Regions from separate parts of the Kosakonia oryzae genome, predicted to be linked through region 2. Evidence: predicted binding sites of a transcription regulator. Region 2 holds the regulator's gene; each other region holds the start of a gene.
What was found. Region 2 encodes PurR, which represses purine synthesis genes. Its sites were predicted from a motif close to CANGCAAACGTTTGCNTG; they were not measured.
Positions count from the first base shown of each region.

Region 1: a site for PurR is predicted at 4,280-4,297, ahead of AWR26_RS19660 (nucleoside-specific channel-forming protein Tsx). Genes of this name have one in related genera too.
Region 3: a site for PurR is predicted at 2,049-2,066, ahead of purH (bifunctional phosphoribosylaminoimidazolecarboxamide formyltransferase/IMP cyclohydrolase). Genes of this name have one in related genera too.

Region 1 is NZ_CP014007.2:4,128,968-4,135,970, forward strand. Features, by position in the region: gene thiL (thiamine-phosphate kinase) at 1-827, opposite strand, end outside; gene nusB (transcription antitermination factor NusB) at 902-1,321, opposite strand; gene ribH (6,7-dimethyl-8-ribityllumazine synthase) at 1,341-1,811, opposite strand; gene ribD (bifunctional diaminohydroxyphosphoribosylaminopyrimidine deaminase/5-amino-6-(5-phosphoribosylamino)uracil reductase RibD) at 1,901-3,004, opposite strand; gene nrdR (transcriptional regulator NrdR) at 3,007-3,456, opposite strand; gene AWR26_RS19655 (SadB/YajI family lipoprotein) at 3,610-4,152, shown strand; gene AWR26_RS19660 (nucleoside-specific channel-forming protein Tsx) at 4,447-5,331, shown strand; gene AWR26_RS19665 (prepilin peptidase) at 5,386-6,141, opposite strand; gene AWR26_RS19670 (type II secretion system protein) at 6,131-6,667, opposite strand; gene AWR26_RS19675 (type II secretion system protein) at 6,654-7,003, opposite strand, start outside; gene AWR26_RS19680 (type II secretion system protein) at 7,003-7,003, opposite strand, start outside.
Region 2 is NZ_CP014007.2:3,016,832-3,023,834, forward strand. Features, by position in the region: gene AWR26_RS14330 (C40 family peptidase) at 1-403, shown strand, start outside; gene sodB (superoxide dismutase [Fe]) at 527-1,108, shown strand; gene AWR26_RS14340 (MFS transporter) at 1,139-2,308, opposite strand; gene cydH (cytochrome bd-I oxidase subunit CydH) at 2,473-2,562, opposite strand; gene purR (HTH-type transcriptional repressor PurR) at 2,862-3,887, shown strand; gene punR (DNA-binding transcriptional activator PunR) at 3,906-4,817, opposite strand; gene punC (purine nucleoside transporter PunC) at 4,928-6,127, shown strand; gene cfa (cyclopropane fatty acyl phospholipid synthase) at 6,425-7,003, shown strand, end outside.
Region 3 is NZ_CP014007.2:5,117,621-5,124,623, forward strand. Features, by position in the region: rRNA gene AWR26_RS24230 (16S ribosomal RNA) at 69-1,608, opposite strand; gene purH (bifunctional phosphoribosylaminoimidazolecarboxamide formyltransferase/IMP cyclohydrolase) at 2,185-3,774, shown strand; gene purD (phosphoribosylamine--glycine ligase) at 3,790-5,082, shown strand; gene AWR26_RS24245 (DUF1481 domain-containing protein) at 5,170-5,862, opposite strand; gene hupA (nucleoid-associated protein HU-alpha) at 5,875-6,147, opposite strand; gene AWR26_RS24255 (YjaG family protein) at 6,334-6,924, opposite strand; gene nfi (deoxyribonuclease V) at 6,957-7,003, opposite strand, start outside.

The DNA of each region.
Region 1 (7,003 bases), 1.1 Mb from region 2:
CGGTTCAGCTCCGGCACGGTAAAACACAATTCATAATCTTCACCGCCGGAAAGCGCCCAGCGCAGCGCCTGCTCAGGCTCTACGTGACGACTGAACGCGTCGGAGAAAGGTAATGCATCCAGATCGATACGCGCGCCGCACTGGCTGGCTTTCAGTATGTGCGCCAAATCGGAGATCAAACCGTCGGAGAGATCGATCGCCGAGCTTGCCAGGTTGCGCAGCGCCTGACCATGCAACACGCGCGGAGTTGGCCGCAAATGACGCTTAAGCAGATACTCCGCATCGGCTTTATCGCCGACGGCTAAACGCTGCTGCAAAATCGCCAGGCCAGCAGCGCTGTCGCCCGGCGTTCCGGTAACATAAATCCAGTCGCCCGGTTTAGCGCCAGAGCGCTTCATTGCCCGCCCTGGCGGTACATAGCCATGAATGCCGATGGTCATCGACAGCGGGCCACGCGTGGTATCGCCGCCAATCAACTGCATATCGTAGTAGCTAAGCTGCTCAAACAGGCTGTCGCTGAATTTTTCCAGCCAGCTTTCATCTACCTCCGGCAACGTAAGCGCCAGCGTCATCCACGCCGGATCCGCGCCCACGGCAGCCAGATCGCTTAAATTCACCGCCAGTGCTTTGCAGGCCAAATCCGCAGGATCGATCTCCGGCAGAAAATGGTTGCCCGCCACCAGCGTATCGACGCTGATCGCCAGCGTCTGTTTTTCAACAACGTTGAGCAGAGCACAATCGTCGCCAATGCCGGTTTCTACATCGCGACGGGAATTTCGTACACGGTCAAAGTAACGGGCAATCAGGGAAAATTCGCCGCATGCCATACGTTAATGCCTCGGTAGAAAAAAGAAAAAGCCGGGACAGGCGCGCAGAGCATCGCTTATCACCGGCTTACGGATCATTTCTTGTGGGGGCGGATCGCAGGAGCGGCTTTATCCAGCACGCCGTTAACAAACTTGTGGCTGTCTTCAGCGCCAAAGGTTTTTGCCAGTTCGATAGCTTCGTTGATCGCCACTTTGTAGGGCACATCATCACGTTTGGACAGTTCGAACAGTGCGATACGCAATACCGCTTTCTCAACCTGACCCAGCTCTTCCAGCTGACGGGACAGATACGGCTGCATTAAGCCATCGAGATATGCGCTATTAGTCGCCACCCCGGTCAACAGCTCACGGAAGTACAGAACGTCAACGTCTTTTACGTCCTGTTCCGCCAGGAACTGGTATTCAACATCAGCGATGTCGTTCTGGGACAACTGCCAGGAGTAGAGCGCCTGGACGGCGCACTCACGGGCGCGGCGACGAGCAGCAGGTTTCACGGAATTCCCCTTACAAAAATCAGGCCTTAATGGCTTTCAATACATTAATCATTTCAAGCGCGGTCAGTGCGGCTTCTGCACCTTTATTACCGGCTTTAGTGCCAGCGCGTTCGATAGCTTGCTCGATACTTTCAGTAGTCAGCACGCCGAAAGCGACCGGAATTTCGCTGTCCTGGGCAACATGCGCCAGGCCAGTGCTTGCACCGCCAGCAACATATTCGAAGTGCGCAGTACCACCGCGAATCACCGTGCCGAGCGCGATCACCGCGTCGTATTTGCCGGTTTTCGCCAGAGCGCCAGCCGCCAGCGGCAGTTCGTAAGCGCCAGGTACCCACACGACAGTGATGTTTTCATCTTTTACCTGACCGATGCGTTTCAGCGCATCAATCGCGCCTTCGAGCAGGCTATCATTGATAAAGTTGTTGAAACGCGCAATGGTGATGGCGACGCGAGCGTCCGGAGCAGCAACGTTGGCTTCAATAATGTTCATACACTTCCTTCACAGGTTCAGTTCGGACCCCGCAGGGGGGCGGATTTTAGCATAATATTTTACGCGCTGCTTCCCTTTTACAGCAGACATCACGCGTGGGTAAGATGCAGGCAGACATCCGGGCCAACCTGCCGTATCTCATTGAATTTAAAGTGTGGTGCATCGGCAAGCGCCGACAGCCCCGGCAATACGCACAGGCCGCGCGCGTCTGTGCCTAACAGCGTCGGCGCAAGATAAACCACCAGTTCATCCACCAGCCCGGCCTGCAATAACGCCCCGGCAAGCGTTGCGCCCGCTTCCACCCAAATACTGTTAATTTGCTGTTTTCCCAGCAACATCATCAGCATCACCAGATCGGCGTGGCCGTTATGTTCCGGCACGATAATCTCGCGCACGCCCGCAGGCCAACTGCGCTCATCCGCTTTCGTGCGGGCAAACCAGGTTTCACCCGGCAGTCCGATCAGTTTGTGTGTTGGCGTGACGCGATTCTGGCTGTCGATCACAATGCGCACCGGCTGGCGCACATTTTCTTGCGGATAGAGCGCCTGGCTGTCGGCGTCCAGCTCTTCCCAGCGCACCGTCAGCGAGGGATCGTCCGCCAGCACGGTAGCGCTGCTGGTGAGAATAGCATGGCTTTGCGCCCGCAGACGCTGCACATCCCGGCGCGACTGCGCGGAGGTGATCCACTGGCTTTCACCGCTGGCCATCGCCGTTCGGCCGTCCAGCGATGCGCCAAGCTTAAGCTGCACATACGGAAACCCGGTGCGCATCCGTTTGAGGAAACCTTTGTTCAACGCTTCGGCTTCACTCATCATCAGCCCGTGGCTGACATCAATACCTTCCTGCTGCAAGCGATAAAGGCCGCGTCCGGCCACCTGTGGATTGGGATCCTGCATCGCCGCGACAACGCGTGCGACGCCAGCCGCAATCAGCGCTTCGCAGCAGGGCGGCGTACGCCCGTGATGGCTGCACGGCTCCAGCGTCACATACGCCGTCGCGCCGCGTGCGCGTTCACCCGCCATACGCAGCGCATGCACTTCGGCATGCGGCTCGCCTGCGCGATAGTGAAAACCTTCGCCAACGATCTCGCCATTGTTGACGATCACACAGCCAACGCGTGGGTTCGGATGGGTGGTAAAACGCCCGCGTTGCGCCAGTTTCAGCGCCCGCGCCATGTACATTTCGTCCTGCATGATCAGTCCTGTAGGCGTGCGATCTCTTCGCCAAATTCGCGAATATCTTCAAAACTGCGGTAAACGGAGGCAAAGCGGACGTAGGCCACTTTATCGAGCTTTTTCAACTGCTCCATTACCAGATTGCCGATCATTTTACTGGGAACTTCGCGTTCGCCTGTTGCGCGAAGTTGCGATTTAATGTGATTGAGCGCCATTTCCACGTCGTCGGAGCTTACCGGACGTTTCTCCAGCGCTTTCAGCATACCGCTACGTAACTTGTCTTCATTGAAGGGTTCACGCACTTCATTGCTTTTCACCACGCGCGGCATCACCAGCTCAGCCACTTCAAAAGTGGTAAAACGCTCATTACAAACCAGACACTGCCGACGGCGGCGAACAGAGGAACCTTCCCCCACCAGACGAGAATCGATTACTTTGGTATCCACGGCGAAACAGAATGGGCAATGCATACGGCGTCCTGACGTGTGAGTTAACTGAAATCTATTTTACCCTGGACTGGCATGACAACAAAGGCAGACCGTTTTTGAGATAATGGATCGATGGCAACGCAACCGTTGCGATCTACCATTACAACACTCTTTCTTTTCACGGAAACAGACATAATGACAAGACGTTACCTAAGAACACTCTTACTGGGAAGCCTTTTTGCCCTCAGTGCCTGCGCCCAGCAAAGCGAAGTCCGTCAGTTGCATCAAAGCGTCAGCACGCTGAATAGTGAGATGAGCAAACTGAACAAAGAAACGGTGAAAATCACCCAGCAGAACGCGCTGAATGCGAAATCAGGCAGCGGTGTCTATCTCCTGCCCGGCGCAAACACGCCAGCCCGTCTGAACAGCCAGATTGGTATGTTGCGCATGTCTTTGCAAAACGTCGCGCCAAATGCCGCCGGAACCCGCGTTCTGCTGCGCATTCAGGGTGAATCGAACGATCCGTTACCGGCGTTTAGCGGTACGGTTGAGTGGGGACAGATTCAGGGTACCACGCAGAATTACCAGGAAGTTAACGTACAAAATCAGCTTATTAACGCACCGGCCAGCACGCTTGCGCCAAGCGACGTCGATATTCCGTTGCAGCTAAACGGCATTACGCCGGAGCAATTAGGTTTCGTCCGTATCCACGATATTCAACCCGCCAGCGCACAGTAATTCTCCAGGGCGACGATGTCGCCCTTTATTGCGTTTTGTAACGCTTTTTCTTCTTTTTCAACGTTCGGTCATCACATTCACGAATTTGCAATATTGGTAAATGCCAGTACAATCCCCCCGTTTATTGCACGCAAACGTGAGCGCAATCGATTACGTATATGTCAATAATGTGAAACAACACATATTTTTGTGAGCGTGGATACTTATAATAAGCGCCCATAAATATGGAATACCCATAAATTCAGCAAATGCTTTCTTTCACTCCCTTCTGGGATCTCAATCAGTGGCGAAAAGATGAAAAAAACAATCCTCGCAGCCGGTGCTGCTCTGGCGCTTTCTGCGTCTTTTATTGCAAACGCAGCGGATAACGCTAAGCCTGAATACGTTTCCGACTGGTGGCACCAGAGCGTCAACGTGGTGGGCAGTTATCACACCCGCTTCGGACCGCAGATCCGCAACGATACCTACCTTGAGTACGAAGCTTTCGCCAAAAAAGACTGGTTTGACTTCTACGGTTATGCGGATGCGCCGGTATTCTTCGGCGGTAATACAGATGCGAAAGGTATCTGGAACCACGGTTCTCCGCTGTTTATGGAAATCGAACCGCGTTTCTCCATCGATAAACTGACGGGTGCCGATCTGAGCTTCGGTCCGTTCAAAGAGTGGTACTTCGCGAACAACTACATCTACGACATGGGCCGCAATGCCTCTGGTCGTCAGAGCACCTGGTATATGGGTCTCGGTACCGACATCGACACCGGCCTGCCGATGAGCCTCTCCCTGAACGTGTATGCGAAATATCAGTGGCAGAACTACGGTGCCGCTAACCAGAACGAATGGGACGGCTACCGCTTCAAAGTGAAATACTTTGTCCCGATCACCACCCTGTGGGGCGGCCAGTTAAGCTACATCGGCTTTACCAACTTCGACTGGGGCTCCGATCTGGGTGATGACAGCGGTTACGCGAACAACGGCATCAAAGCCCGTACCAATGATTCCATCGCCTCCAGTCACATCCTCTCTCTGGGTTACGATCACTGGCACTACTCTGTTGTTGCCCGTTACTGGCACCACGGCGGCCAGTGGAACGACGACGCCGGTCTGAACTTCGGCAACGGCGACTTCAATGTACACGCTACCGGCTGGGGTGGTTACCTGGTGGTGGGTTACAACTTCTAAGCCCGCGCGCCATGACAAAAAAGCCGATCGCACGATCGGCTTTTTTTATTCCTGTCACGCAGTAAACATTGCCCCGAACAGCCAGCCAACGGCTGCAATAATTATCGCCGGGCCAAAGGGAAAAACGTCCGAACGCCTGGCTTTAATAATGAAATAGCCATATACCAGGCCTAAAAGCGACGCGATAAGCATGATGTGAAATAGCGCTTCGCAGCCCTGCCAGGCGCCGATACCGGCAAACAACTTCATATCGCCAGCGCCGATCCCGTCCTGCCCGCTGCGCCACAGAAACAGGCGATGCAACACCCAGGGGATAAGAAAGCCCACCGCCGCGCCCACAACAATACCGCTTATTGCCGCACTGTCTGGCTGTTTTGCCCATGCCGATAACATCGCCAGCCCCAGAAAGGGCAACGTCAATTTATCGGGCAGCAACAGGTAGTCATAATCAATAAACAGCATGACAACCGATAAGAACAGCAATGACAAATCGAGGAGGCTGGCCGCACTAACGCCCTGCCAGCCGATCAGCAGCGCAAACAGCAGCGCCATGACGAATTCAACGCCAGGATAGCGCCAGCTAATGGGCTGATGACAGCACTGGCTGCGCCCCTTCAACCAGAGCCAGCCAAGCAGGGGAACGTTGTAACGCTTTCTGATTCGCTGTCGGCAATGCGGGCAAAACGAAGGCGGCCAGCTCAGAGTGAATGCTTCCCCGTGCATCATACGGGGCAAGCGATAGATGACGACATTGGCAAAGCTGCCGAGGATCGCGCCCAGTAAGGCAAAAAAGAGCATATTATCGATCATCTTGTTTCACCGTTATGCCGTGCGTTTTGCCGTCAGCCGATCGGCAAGCTGACGGCAGCGGCGCGTTTGCCGCGTCGTCCACTTTAAAGATCCATTTCGCATAGGTGTCTGCTTTTTTAAAATCCACCAGCGCTTTCGGAAACGCTGCCGTGCGAAGCGGTCGCCCTTTCCCTTTACTGAAGACGCCCACCCAGCGGCCTTGTTTGTCGTAGCTCATCCCCCACTGCCGCGAGCCGGTTAACGGATCGGTAAACCAGCGGCGCAGGTGATAAACCACTTTTTTACCGCGAGGATCGCGCAGCAGATCGTCAAAACTCAGCGGGAGACAGCCATTCCCCGCTTTTTGATACTGCTGAATGGCATTACGGATCTGCACGCCGCGGAAAAATAGCTCCTCTTCCTGCTGCTGCCGATAAATCGCCTGGCGGTAACTGCTCTCTTTCAGCAGCGCCAGCGATAGCATCGTCAGCATCAGTAACACCCACAGATAGGTGAATCCCCCCTGCCGCTGGCTACTCCTCATCATCTGACGAGCTCTTTTCTTCCAGCGAGGGAGAAGTGACATCCGTTATCTGGCCGTCATCATCGCGTTTTACATCCCAGTTATCGCGGGTATTGGCCACAGGATCCATCGGAATTTCAAACAGATAACCATTATTCACCAGATCTTCCAGCTCTTCCGGGCCGAGCAGGCGATCGTGACGATACGCCGCAATCGCTGAGCGCAGCGCATTACGGTTGTGTTTTAACACCACCACTTTCGCATATTCGGTCTGGCCGAAGAAACGCGGTGCCACCAGCGTCATTAACGTGGCGATGATCGCCATAACGACCAGTAACTCAATGAGAGTAAAGCCTTTTT
Region 2 (7,003 bases):
GAAAGCCCAGAAAACGGCGATGTCGAAACTGATGAACCAGATTGGTAAACCTTACCGCTGGGGCGGCACCTCGCCGAGCACCGGTTTTGATTGTAGTGGTCTGGTCTATTACGCCTATAAGGATTTAGTGAAATTCCGCATTCCGCGCACCGCCAACGAAATGTATCACCTGCGTGATGCTTCGCCGGTGAATGTGGCAGAGCTGGAAAGCGGCGATCTGGTATTCTTCCGCACGCAAGGTCGCGGTACCGCCGATCACGTTGGCGTGTACGTTGGCAACGGCAAGTTTATCCAGTCTCCGCGCAGCGGCCAGGATATTCAGGTCACTTCCCTTAGCGAAGACTACTGGCAGCGCCATTACGTCGGCGCTCGCCGCGTCGTTACACCAAAAACCATTCGTTGATCTCATCGCCTGTCGTCACTGCGACAGGCGATGTTCTCTTTTTCCCGTCTCCGCGATTTGTTACTCTAAGCCTCACACTCAGTAGGGTTATTGGGTGTATTAAAATAATGAAGGAGAGTAGCAATGTCGTTCGAATTACCTGCATTACCGTATGCAAAAGACGCCCTGATGCCGCATATCTCAGCCGAAACGCTGGAGTATCACTATGGTAAGCACCATCAGACTTATGTCACTAACCTCAACAATTTGATCAAAGGCACCGCCTTCGAAGGCAAAACGCTGGAAGAGATCGTTAAGCACAGCGAAGGTGGCGTGTTCAATAACGCCGCGCAGGTCTGGAATCACACTTTCTACTGGAACTGCCTCGCGCCGCACGCTGGCGGTGAGCCGACTGGCGAACTAGCCGCTGCGATTGCTAAAACATTTGGCAGCTTTGCCGAGTTTAAAGCGCAGTTTACCGATGCCGCAGTGAAAAACTTTGGTTCAGGCTGGACATGGCTGGTGAAAAAAGCGGATGGCGGGTTGGCGATTGTCTCAACGTCCAATGCGGGAACACCGCTGACGACGAATGCGACACCGCTGCTGACTGTCGATGTCTGGGAACATGCTTATTACATTGACTACCGCAACGCCCGTCCGAACTACCTTGAACACTTCTGGGCGCTGGTCAACTGGACCTTCGTGGCGAAGAATTTCGCCGCATAAAACAAAGGAGGGGCATAGCCCCTCCTCTTTTTACTCGACTGCCGCACAGGCTCGTTCCGGCCGGGAGCGCCCGGAAAACAGCACCACCATCAGCCCAAGCCCGGCAATAATCGCCCCCATCACCGGGACAAAATCATAACCCAGACCGCCGGAGATCACCGCGCCGCCCGCAGCCGCACCGAGTGCGTTACCGAGGTTAAAGGCACCGATGTTCACTGAAGAAGAGAGCCCCGGCGCTTCATGTGCGACGCGCATTACACGCATTTGCAGCGGCGGAACCACGGCAAAGGTCGCAGCGCCCCAGACCACCATACTGATAGCCGCGCCCACTTCGCTGCGGGCCAGGAACGGAATGGCCAGCATGATGGCAATCAGCAGGATAAGAAAGCCTTTCAGCGTACCGGTTACCGAACGATCCGCCAGTTTGCCGCCAAGGTAGTTACCAATCGAGAAACCGACGCCAATCAGAACCAACATCCCGGTAACAAATACCGGCGTAGCATCAGTAATGGTGCGCAGCACCGGCGAAATATAGGTATAGAGCGTAAACATCGCGCCTGCACCGAGCACCGTCGTCAGCAGTGCCGACAGCACCTGTGGACGAACCAGCACGGACAACTCTTTGCGTACATCCGGACGTTCGCCCGTTCCGCCGCCAGGCAGCGAGAAGTAGAGGCTCAGCATAGCAACCAGGCCCAGCACGGCGGTCGCCATAAACGACATGCGCCAGCCGATGGTTTCACCCAGCCAGGTTGCAGCAGGCACACCGCCAATATTGGCGATAGTCAGCCCCATAAACATGGTCGCGACGGCGCTGGCTTGTTTCTCTTTTGCTACCACGCTTGCGGCAACAACCGAACCCAGACCAAAGAAAGCACCGTGGTTGAGGCTGGTGACGATGCGCGCCAACATTAAAGTGGTGTAGTCCGGCGCGATTGCCGACAGCACATTACCCAGCGTAAAGATCGCCATCAGAAAAATCAGCGCATTACGTCTGCCTCGGTGCGACAGCAGCAGCGTCATCAGTGGCGCTCCCACCATCACGCCAATCGCATAAGCGCTAATCAGCATTCCCGCCGCCGGAATGGAAACATCGACGCCACGGGCAATAACGGGCAGCAACCCCATCGGGGAGAACTCCGTTGTACCTATCCCAAAGGCGCCAATCGCCAGGGCAAGCAGAGGGAAATTAATTTTCATCGTTTGACTCCGAAAAAGCCGTGTCGGTTGGGGACACTGTCGCAGAAGTCAAAAGTATGACAGCAATCACAAAAAACAGAAGTTAGCAGAATGACAAAAGATTATTGCAGAAGTGATAACAATGGCGGGGAAAGCCGAGGGAGAAGGCTCTCCCTCGTGCCAGATCAATGCAGCGCGGCGGTCAGCCCACCGAAAACAATCAGGCTCAGAACAATGACGGTAGTGACCAAAGAATACTTCAGATCGGTGCTCATCAATTTTTCTCCATTTTCATTTCCCCACAAATAGTGGGTTTGCGCATTTTTGCACAAATAATCATAAAAATCTTGCAGGAATTCGGGGGAGATATGTTTTAGCGCTTCCCCTTTTGCTCAAGATAAGACAAAATTCGACGCTAAATTTATTAGCGTACCGGCCATTGACTCCCCTCCTGACGTTTAGTGTCTTTTTCCCGGCGTACCGCACTCACTTTGCTGGGGTTCAGGGTGATGGAAGGCAAACGTTTACCTTAAGTATTATCAGGAGCTTATGATATGGTCTGGAGTGATTTCTGATGGCAACGATTAAAGACGTCGCGAAACGAGCAAACGTTTCCACTACAACCGTATCTCATGTAATTAACAAAACGCGCTTCGTCGCTGAAGAGACTCGCAACGCCGTATGGGCAGCGATCAAAGAGTTACATTACTCCCCCAGCGCCGTGGCGCGTAGCCTGAAGGTCAATCACACTAAATCGATCGGTTTGCTGGCCACCAGCAGCGAAGCCGCCTATTTTGCCGAGATCATCGAAGCCGTAGAGAAAAAATGCTTCCAGAAAGGCTACACCTTGATCCTCGGCAACGCCTGGAACAGCCTTGAGAAACAGCGCGCCTACCTGTCGATGATGGCGCAAAAACGCGTCGATGGCCTGCTGGTGATGTGCTCCGAATACCCGGAGCCGCTGCTGAGCATGCTGGAAGAGTACCGTAATATTCCGATGGTCGTGATGGACTGGGGCGAGGCGAAAGCCGATTTTACCGACTCGGTCATTGATAACGCTTTTGAAGGCGGCTATATGGCCGGCCGCTATCTGATTGAGCGCGGGCATCGCGATATCGGCGTCATCCCTGGCCCGCTGGAGCGCAACACCGGCGCAGGCCGCCTCGCCGGTTTTATGAAGGCGATGGAAGAAGCGATCATCACCGTACCGGAAAACTGGATCGTACAGGGCGACTTTGAACCGGAATCAGGTTACCGGGCGATGCAGCAGATCCTCAACCAGTCACACCGCCCCACTGCCGTGTTCTGCGGCGGCGATATTATGGCGATGGGCGCGCTCTGCGCGGCGGATGAGATGGGGCTGCGCGTTCCCCAGGATATTTCGCTGATCGGCTATGACAATGTGCGCAATTCCCGCTACTTTACGCCCGCGCTGACCACCATCCATCAGCCGAAAGATTCGCTGGGTGAAACGGCCTTTACCATGTTGCTCGATCGTATTGTCAACAAACGCGAAGAGTCGCAGTCCATCGAAGTTCATCCGCGTCTGATCGAACGTCGTTCAGTGGCAGATGGCCCATTCCGCGACTACCGCCGTTAATCACCCCTGCGGGGGCCGCTACTGTGGCTCCCGCAACCATTCGCTGTTCAGCGTCTCACTGTCCCCCAGATACTCCAGCAGCCAGCTCAACGCCGGTGATGCGTCATTTTGTTGCCATGTCAGGCAGCAGGCCGCATCCGGAAACGGATTCTCCAGTTCCAGCGCCACCCAGTCGCCGCTGTCCAGCCGGGGACGGGCGAAATGCGCGGGCACCATCCCCACACACAGCCCGGCAGAAAGACAGGCTTCTGAAGAGGACCAGTCCGGCACGATGACCCGCTTCTGGTTATCCAGCAGCCAGGTAATACGTTTAGGCAACGAGCGCGACGTATCTTCCTGGATCAACGAGGGCCAGTTGCGCAACGTTTCATCGCTTAGCGGGCCGGGCATTGATGCTAGCGGATGGCGGCTGGAGACCACGCATTTCCAGCTCAGCATGCCCATATCACGAAACGCATACCGTCCACCGACCGGGATCGCCTGAGTCGCGCCAATCGCCACCTCAACGCGGCCATCTGCCAGCGCATCCCAGACACCGTTAAACACCTCCTGGTAAACCTGTAATTCGACGTCGTTAAAATGTCGGTAGAAATCGACGATCAATTGCCGTGTTCGCGCCGGTTTCACAATGTTATCCACGGCAATCGCCAGTTGACCGCGCCAGCCGTTAGCGATCTGTTGGCACTGCTGGCGGGTGATCTGCATTTTTTTGATAACAGATCGCCCCTCTTTTAAAAACCAGCTTCCGGCAGGTGTTAACTCCACATCGCGATGACGGCGTTCAAATAACGGAACCGCCAGCCACTCTTCCAGTTGGCGCACGGTATAGCTCACTGCTGAAGGCACACGGTGCAACTCCTGAGCGGCACCGCTGAAACTTCCGTTGCGTGCAACAGCATCAACCACTTCCAGTGAATATTCTGACCACATAATCTGCCTGCAAAAATTTTGAAATCACTGCGCAAATATTAGCGTTTCACAAGCGGAAAAGCACTCCTTACACTCGACAGCCCTGAAGAAGCAACAAGGTGAGAACTCAAATGCAACCTGGCAAAGGATTTTTAGTCTGGCTCGCGGGATTAAGCGTGCTCGGCTTTTTAGCCACCGACATGTACCTGCCCGCGTTCAGCGCGATACAACAAGATTTGCAAACCTCTCCGGCCATCGTCAGCGCCACGCTCAGTTTGTTTCTGGCTGGCTTTGCTGTCGCACAACTGGTGTGGGGGCCATTGTCGGATCGCTATGGTCGCAGACCCATTCTGTTGAGCGGGCTGGCCATTTTCGCGCTTGGCTGCCTGGGAACATTGTGGGTACGGGACGCCAGCCTGTTACTGGCGCTGCGTTTCGTACAGGCGATCGGCGTTTGTGCCGCTACCGTCAGTTGGCAGGCGCTGGTCACTGACCACTATCCGGCACACCGCGTTAATCGTATCTTCGCAACCATTATGCCGCTGGTGGGCCTGACGCCTGCACTTGCCCCTCTGCTGGGAGCCTGGATGCTGGAGCACTTCTCCTGGCAGGCGATTTTTGCCACGCTGCTGGCAATAACCCTTGTGCTGATGGTGCCCGCCTGGCGGTTGAAAACGCCCGCGCAGACTGCTGCGCTGCATGAACAACCGCTGACCTTTTTCGATCTGCTGCGCAATAAAGCGTATTGCGGCAATGTCATTATCTACGCCGCCTGCTCGGCCAGTTTTTTTGCCTGGCTGACCGGTTCGCCGTTTATTTTGCACGAGATGGGTTATGGTCCGTCAGTCATTGGTCTGAGCTACGTACCGCAGACCGTTGCCTTCCTGATTGGCGGCTATGGTTGCCGCGCCGCATTGCAAAAATGGCAGGGTTCGCGCCTGCTTCCGTGGCTGCTGAGCGCCTTTGGGCTAAGCGTGATTGCCACCTGGATCGTGGGTTTGCTGCCGCAGGCATCACTGACCGCACTGCTGATCCCGTTCTGTTTTATGGCAATGGCCAACGGCGCCATCTATCCTGTTGTGGTGGCACAGGCGTTACGCCCGTTTCCCCAGGCAACTGGCCGCGCAGCCGCGCTGCAAAATACGTTGCAACTTGGGTTGTGTTTCCTGGCAAGCCTGGTGGTTTCAGGGCTAATTGCCACGCCACTGTTTACCACCACCAGCGTGATGGTGGTGATGGTGCTGCTGGCGGCGTTTGGCTATCGCCAGCAACATCAGCGTAATACCGAAACGGTAAAAGATGAGGCTGTCTCCTCCTCTTCGCACGGGTGATTTGTTAACGACTATCAACAAGGAAGTGATTAGCTTGCTAACAGCTTTAAGTTGAATCACCAGATATTGAGGCCTATACTGATTTTCGGTTTTTAATAAATACGATAAATATTATGTAGTAACGGGCACCGGATTGTGCCCGTCATTCCAGGGACGGCCTTTCGGCAAGGGTCATCTCCCTTCCTCTGTTCTACGTCGGATATCAGCCTCACGGTGAAAACCGTGAGATTTCTCACAAGCCCGAAAAAGCGACTACGCTGTTTGAAGGTTCAGATCACTGCGAGTGATGGAGAAGTTATGAGTTCATCGTGTATAGAAGAAGTTGGCGTACGGGATGATAATTGGTTCCGTATAGCAAACGAGTTACTGAGCCGCGCAGGTATCCGCGTCAACGGTCCCGCCGCTTCAGATATCCAGGTGAAAAACCCGGATTTTTTTAAACGTGTTTTACAGGAAGGTTCGCTCGGGCTAGGCGAAAGTTATATGGACGGTTGGTGGGAATGCGATCGTCTGGATATCTTCTTCACCAAAGTACTGCGCGCCGGACTGGAAAAACAGCTTCCGCACAATTTCAAAGACACACTCCGCATTGCCGGAGCAAGATTATTTAATCTGCAAAGTAAAAAACGGGCCTGGATTGTCGGTAAAGAGCATTACGACCTTGGTAATGATCTATTTACCCGCATGCTGGATCCGCAGATGCAATACTCTTGCGCCTACTGGAAAGACGCAGAAAATCTCGACGACGCACAACGGGCGAAATTGAAGCTTATCGGTGAAAAACTGAAGCTGAAACCCGGTATGCGCGTGCTGGATATCGGCTGCGGCTGGGGCGGGCTGGCACAATTTATGGCGCAGAATTACGGCGTCAGCGTG
Region 3 (7,003 bases), 2.1 Mb from region 2:
AGACGCCTTGCTTTTTACTTTTCATCAGACAATCTGTGTGAGCACTTCAGGGATGGGTTCTTTTAAGGTAAGGAGGTGATCCAACCGCAGGTTCCCCTACGGTTACCTTGTTACGACTTCACCCCAGTCATGAATCACAAAGTGGTAAGCGCCCTCCCGAAGGTTAAGCTACCTACTTCTTTTGCAACCCACTCCCATGGTGTGACGGGCGGTGTGTACAAGGCCCGGGAACGTATTCACCGTGACATTCTGATTCACGATTACTAGCGATTCCGACTTCATGGAGTCGAGTTGCAGACTCCAATCCGGACTACGACGCACTTTATGAGGTCCGCTTGCTCTCGCGAGGTCGCTTCTCTTTGTATGCGCCATTGTAGCACGTGTGTAGCCCTGGTCGTAAGGGCCATGATGACTTGACGTCATCCCCACCTTCCTCCAGTTTATCACTGGCAGTCTCCTTTGAGTTCCCGGCCGGACCGCTGGCAACAAAGGATAAGGGTTGCGCTCGTTGCGGGACTTAACCCAACATTTCACAACACGAGCTGACGACAGCCATGCAGCACCTGTCTCACAGTTCCCGAAGGCACCCCGGCATCTCTGCCAGGTTCTGTGGATGTCAAGACCAGGTAAGGTTCTTCGCGTTGCATCGAATTAAACCACATGCTCCACCGCTTGTGCGGGCCCCCGTCAATTCATTTGAGTTTTAACCTTGCGGCCGTACTCCCCAGGCGGTCGATTTAACGCGTTAGCTCCGGAAGCCACGCCTCAAGGGCACAACCTCCAAATCGACATCGTTTACGGCGTGGACTACCAGGGTATCTAATCCTGTTTGCTCCCCACGCTTTCGCACCTGAGCGTCAGTCTTCGTCCAGGAGGCCGCCTTCGCCACCGGTATTCCTCCAGATCTCTACGCATTTCACCGCTACACCTGGAATTCTACCTCCCTCTACGAGACTCCAGCCTGCCAGTTTCGAATGCAGTTCCCAGGTTGAGCCCGGGGATTTCACATCCGACTTGACAGACCGCCTGCGTGCGCTTTACGCCCAGTAATTCCGATTAACGCTTGCACCCTCCGTATTACCGCGGCTGCTGGCACGGAGTTAGCCGGTGCTTCTTCTGCGGGTAACGTCAATCGGCACGGTTATTAACCGTACCGCCTTCCTCCCCGCTGAAAGTGCTTTACAACCCGAAGGCCTTCTTCACACACGCGGCATGGCTGCATCAGGCTTGCGCCCATTGTGCAATATTCCCCACTGCTGCCTCCCGTAGGAGTCTGGACCGTGTCTCAGTTCCAGTGTGGCTGGTCATCCTCTCAGACCAGCTAGGGATCGTCGCCTAGGTGGGCCATTACCCCGCCTACCAGCTAATCCCATCTGGGCACATCTGATGGCAAGAGGCCCGAAGGTCCCCCTCTTTGGTCTTGCGACGTTATGCGGTATTAGCTACCGTTTCCAGTAGTTATCCCCCTCCATCAGGCAGTTTCCCAGACATTACTCACCCGTCCGCCACTCGTCACCCGAGAGCAAGCTCTCTGTGCTACCGTTCGACTTGCATGTGTTAGGCCTGCCGCCAGCGTTCAATCTGAGCCATGATCAAACTCTTCAATTTAAAAGTTTGATGCTCAATGAATTAAACTTCGTAATGAATTACGTGTTCACTCGTTGAGACTTGGTATTCATTTTTTGTCCGAAGACATCAAGAATCCGCGTCACCTGAGTGCCCACACAGATTGTCTGATAAATTGTTAAAGAGCAGTTGCGACGCGGCTTTCAGCGCTTCGTCGCGAGGTGGCGTATATTACGCCTTCCTCTTTCAGAGTCAACCCTGAATTTCAGGATTTTTCTCTTCAACCGACCCGGCTATTTGTGTGAAGTGATTCACATCTGCCGTGTCGATGGAGGCGCATTATAGGGAGTTCTCCGCCCCCCGCAATAGAAAAATGACATAAAAATGACTGACTGCTGCATTCCACAGCAAAACACCGCTTTATACCCATTTACACACAGACTTATCCACAATCCGGCAAAAGGCTAAAAATTCGCGAGCGCTACGCAAACGTTTTCGTTACAATGCCCGCGCAAAAATCGTGAGCCTCACATGGAGCGTTAGCTAAGTTTTGGGATCATTAAGGATCCAAAAATTCATCTAATGCTCTCTGTTCAAGTCAAATCCAGGGGATTTACCATGCAACAACGTCGTCCAGTCCGCCGCGCACTGCTCAGTGTTTCTGACAAGGCCGGTATTGTCGAATTCGCACAGGCGCTCTCTCAGCGTGGCGTAGAACTGCTCTCTACTGGCGGAACCGCTCGTCTGCTGGCAGATAAAGGTCTGCCGGTGACTGAAGTCTCCGACTACACCGGTTTCCCGGAAATGATGGATGGACGCGTAAAAACCCTGCACCCGAAAGTGCACGGTGGGATCCTCGGACGTCGCGGCCAGGATGACGCGATCATGGCAGAACACGCGATCGCGCCGATCGATATGGTGGTTGTTAACCTTTATCCGTTCGCCCAGACCGTTGCCCGCGAAGGTTGCTCGCTGGAAGATGCAGTAGAAAACATCGATATCGGCGGTCCTACGATGGTGCGCTCTGCGGCGAAGAACCATAAAGATGTTGCTATCGTAGTAAAAAGCAGCGACTACAGCGCCATCATTAATGAGATGGATGCGAACGAAGGCTCCCTGACGCTCGAAACCCGTTTCGATCTGGCCATTAAAGCTTTTGAGCACACCGCCGCTTACGACAGCATGATCGCCAACTACTTCGGTAGCCTGGTTCCGGCCTATCACGGCGAAAGCAAAGAACCATCAGGCCGCTTCCCACGCACCCTGAACCTGAACTTCATCAAGAAGCAGGATATGCGCTACGGTGAGAACAGCCACCAGCAGGCAGCCTTCTATATAGAAGAAGAAGTGAAAGAGGCTTCTGTGGCTACCGCGCAGCAGTTGCAGGGTAAAGCGCTTTCTTATAACAACATCGCGGATACCGATGCGGCGCTGGAGTGTGTGAAAGAGTTCAGCGAGCCTGCCTGCGTTATCGTTAAACATGCAAACCCTTGCGGCGTGGCAGTGAGTGGCTCCATTCTTGCGGCTTACGATCGCGCATACAAAACCGATCCCACCTCCGCATTCGGCGGCATTATCGCCTTTAACCGCGAGCTGGATGCCGCCACCGCGCAGGCGATCATCTCCCGCCAGTTTGTGGAGGTGATCATTGCGCCGTCTGCGACAGAAGAAGCGCTGAAAATCACGGCCGCCAAACAGAATGTCCGCGTACTGGTTTGCGGCGAGTGGTCGCAACGCGTGCCGGGGCTCGACTTTAAACGCGTCAACGGCGGGCTGCTGGTTCAGGATCGCGATCTGGGCATGGTCAGCAGCAACGAACTGCGTGTTGTCAGCAAGCGCCAACCGACGGAGCAAGAGCTGCGCGATGCGCTGTTCTGCTGGAAGGTAGCAAAATTCGTGAAATCCAACGCGATCGTTTATGCGAAAGAGAATATGACCATCGGCATTGGCGCCGGCCAGATGAGCCGCGTTTACTCGGCGAAGATCGCCGGGATCAAAGCCGGTGACGAAGGGCTGGAAGTGAAAGGTTCTGCGATGGCGTCTGACGCATTCTTCCCGTTCCGCGATGGTATCGATGCCGCTGCCGCTGTTGGCGTGACCTGCGTGATCCAACCAGGTGGCTCCATCCGCGATGACGAAGTGATTGCCGCTGCCGATGAACACGGCATTGCTATGATCTTTACCGATATGCGTCACTTCCGCCATTAATCCACGGAGCAGACAATGAAAGTATTAGTGATTGGTAACGGCGGGCGCGAACACGCGCTGGCCTGGAAAGCGGCGCAGTCGCCGCTGGTCGATACTGTTTTTGTTGCACCGGGTAATGCCGGTACCGCACTGGAACCGGCGCTGCAAAACGTGGCAATTGGCGTCACCGATATTCCGGCGCTGCTCAGCTTTGCGCAGAACGAGAAAATCGATCTGACTATCGTTGGCCCGGAAGCGCCGCTGGTCATTGGCGTAGTCGATGCCTTCCGCGCCGCTGGCCTGAAAATTTTTGGCCCAACGCAAGGTGCCGCACAACTGGAAGGCTCAAAAGCCTTCACCAAAGACTTCCTGGCGCGCCACAAGATCCCGACGGCGGAATACCAGAACTTCACCGAGATTGAACCGGCGCTGGCGTACCTGCGTGAGAAAGGCGCGCCAATCGTCATTAAAGCGGACGGTCTGGCAGCGGGCAAAGGTGTGATTGTCGCCATGACGCTGGAAGAAGCCGAAGCGGCAGTGAACGATATGCTGGCAGGCAATGCTTTTGGCGACGCCGGCCACCGTATCGTTATTGAAGAGTTCCTCGACGGTGAAGAAGCCAGCTTTATCGTCATGGTCGATGGCGAACATGTTCTGCCGATGGCCACCAGCCAGGATCACAAACGCGTGGGTGATGGTGATACCGGGCCGAACACCGGCGGTATGGGCGCTTACTCGCCAGCGCCAGTCGTCACTGATGAAGTACATCAACGTACGATGGAACGCATTATATGGCCGACCGTGCGCGGTATGGCAGCGGAAGGCAATACCTACACCGGTTTCCTGTATGCCGGTCTGATGATCGACAAACAGGGCAATCCGAAAGTGATTGAGTTCAACTGCCGCTTTGGCGATCCGGAAACGCAACCGATCATGCTGCGGATGCAGTCAGACCTGGTTGAACTGTGCCTGGCCGCCTGCGAAGGCAAACTGGACGAGAAAACCTCTGAGTGGGATGAACGCGCGTCTCTGGGCGTGGTGATGGCTGCCGGTGGTTATCCGGGCGACTACAGCAAGGATGATGTGATCCACGGCCTGCCACTGGAAGAAGTGGCGGACGGTAAAGTGTTCCACGCGGGGACTAAACTCTCCGGCGACGACCTGGTGCTGACCAACGGCGGCCGCGTACTCTGCGTGACTGCGCTGGGTAACACCGTTGCCGAAGCACAGCAACGCGCCTATCAGTTGATGACCAATATTCACTGGAACGGCAGCTTCAGCCGCCGTGATATCGGCTACCGCGCGATCGCTCGCGAACAGGGCAAATAACGTTATTTTGCCCCAGGCCCGATCAGGCGTAGTCGCCATCGGGCCGTTCGCCGGGAGGCGCTATGCTTACCCGGCCAACTTAAATCTTCAGAAACTCTTCTCCATCGGCTGCCAGCGACAAAAATCACCATTCGCGACCAACAGCAACTGCGCCCCTTCCGGCGCTTCCAGCCATGCCACGCTTACCGCCGCCGCTGAGCGCGTCTGACGCTGCTCAATGCGGTTCAGCGCAAAGCTGTCGAGATCCGGCTTCACCGTCTTGCCTTCACAGGTCTGAACCGTGCGATTGGCCTGCCAGCGTCCCTGACGCAGCACCACACGCCCCTGGCGCAGCGCATCGCTGGTCTGGCGGATCTGTTCAGCACGGTAACGATACAGCGCAACCTGGTCGCTGGAGAGCTGCTGCTTCTGCCCATTGACCTCACGCTGCATAAAGCTCAGCTCACCACGATCGTCAAAACGCACGCGTACATGCTCAGGCGGCTGGCTATAAATATTGAGTTCGACAAGGGTTAAGGTATCACCTTGCCAGCGGTATTCGCTGAGGGAAGTGTTGCCGTGATGCCACGGACTAAAAGCGGAAAGCAGATGTGTCTCGCCGTCGGAATCTTTACGCCAGATCCGCACTGCGCCCTGATCGTCAGCAAACCCGCTGGCGGTGAACGGAGGCAAGGACGTATCGTGGCTACAAGCCGTCAGCAACAGGACGCCAGCTAACGTCATTGAGCGACGCCAGAATGACAAAAGGGGCGAAACCGCCCCTTCGATAAAACCGTTCACTGGCACGCTGTCTTACTTAACAGAGTCTTTCAGTGCTTTACCAGAAACAAATGCCGGCACGTTAGCGGCAGCGATTTTGATTTCTTTACCGGTCTGCGGGTTGCGGCCAGTACGCTCAGCGCGGTGGTTCACTTTGAAGGTACCGAAACCAACCAGTTGTACCGCATCGCCTTCTTTCAGAGACTCAGTAATAGCAGCCAGAGTGGATTCCAGTGCAGCTTTTGCCTGCGCTTTAGACAGATCAGCCTTGTCTGCAATTACATCAATCAGTTGAGTCTTATTCATAAGTTATCCTTTCAATGTGTTTATCGCTTGCTAAGCATCGAGTGCGACGGAAATGCCTCAAAAGCACTCTCCTGCATACACGCACCGATAGCCACTTTTTTTCGCCCCCCAAATGTAGACCAGACGGGGGTAGGAAGGGAAGCCTTCCGGCGCGACAAAACTGGCCCTAAATCACGTTTTATTGCCTCATTGCTGCAAATTTATACCAATATTGCTATCGCCAGCCTCACGCAGGTCTGCGCGTAGCCCTTTAATCAGTTCAATATCACGTTCTTCACAGGCCGCCAAAAGACGGAAAATTTCCCACTGAATGTCCCATTCCTGCTCAACGGCGGGGTTCAGTCGCAGCTCTTCGTCAGTCATTTCACGACCCGCCTGGGTCATTTCCAGCATCGCAACGGTGGTGATCGACATCTTGCTGACTTCAACCGCATGCTCCAGCGTTTCACCACTCAGGCGAGAATGAACCAGTTCGCTCAATGCTACGCAGGCATCAATCGCCGGGTAAACGCCGTACAGATCGTAATCATCGGCAACCGGAATCGCCTCTTCCAGCTTCTCAAGCTGGCTGTCGAAATTCACTTTCGCATCTTTAACGATCTGCGTTTCCCAAATCAGGTCGAGGATACGGCGATAAAGTTGCGCGTCGCCAAACTCCGTCTGCTGGCAAAACATAGCGTAATTGGGATACATGCGCTCGCACAGACACGCCATAAAGACAACGTGCTGCCAGCTTTCCAGCCGCTCCAGACGCAGGTGAATGGGGTTTTGTAACATGGTTGTTTCTCAATATCAGTAATGGCGGCAGTTTACCTGATATTGCGCTGGATTTCCTGCCAACGCGAAAATGCGGGTC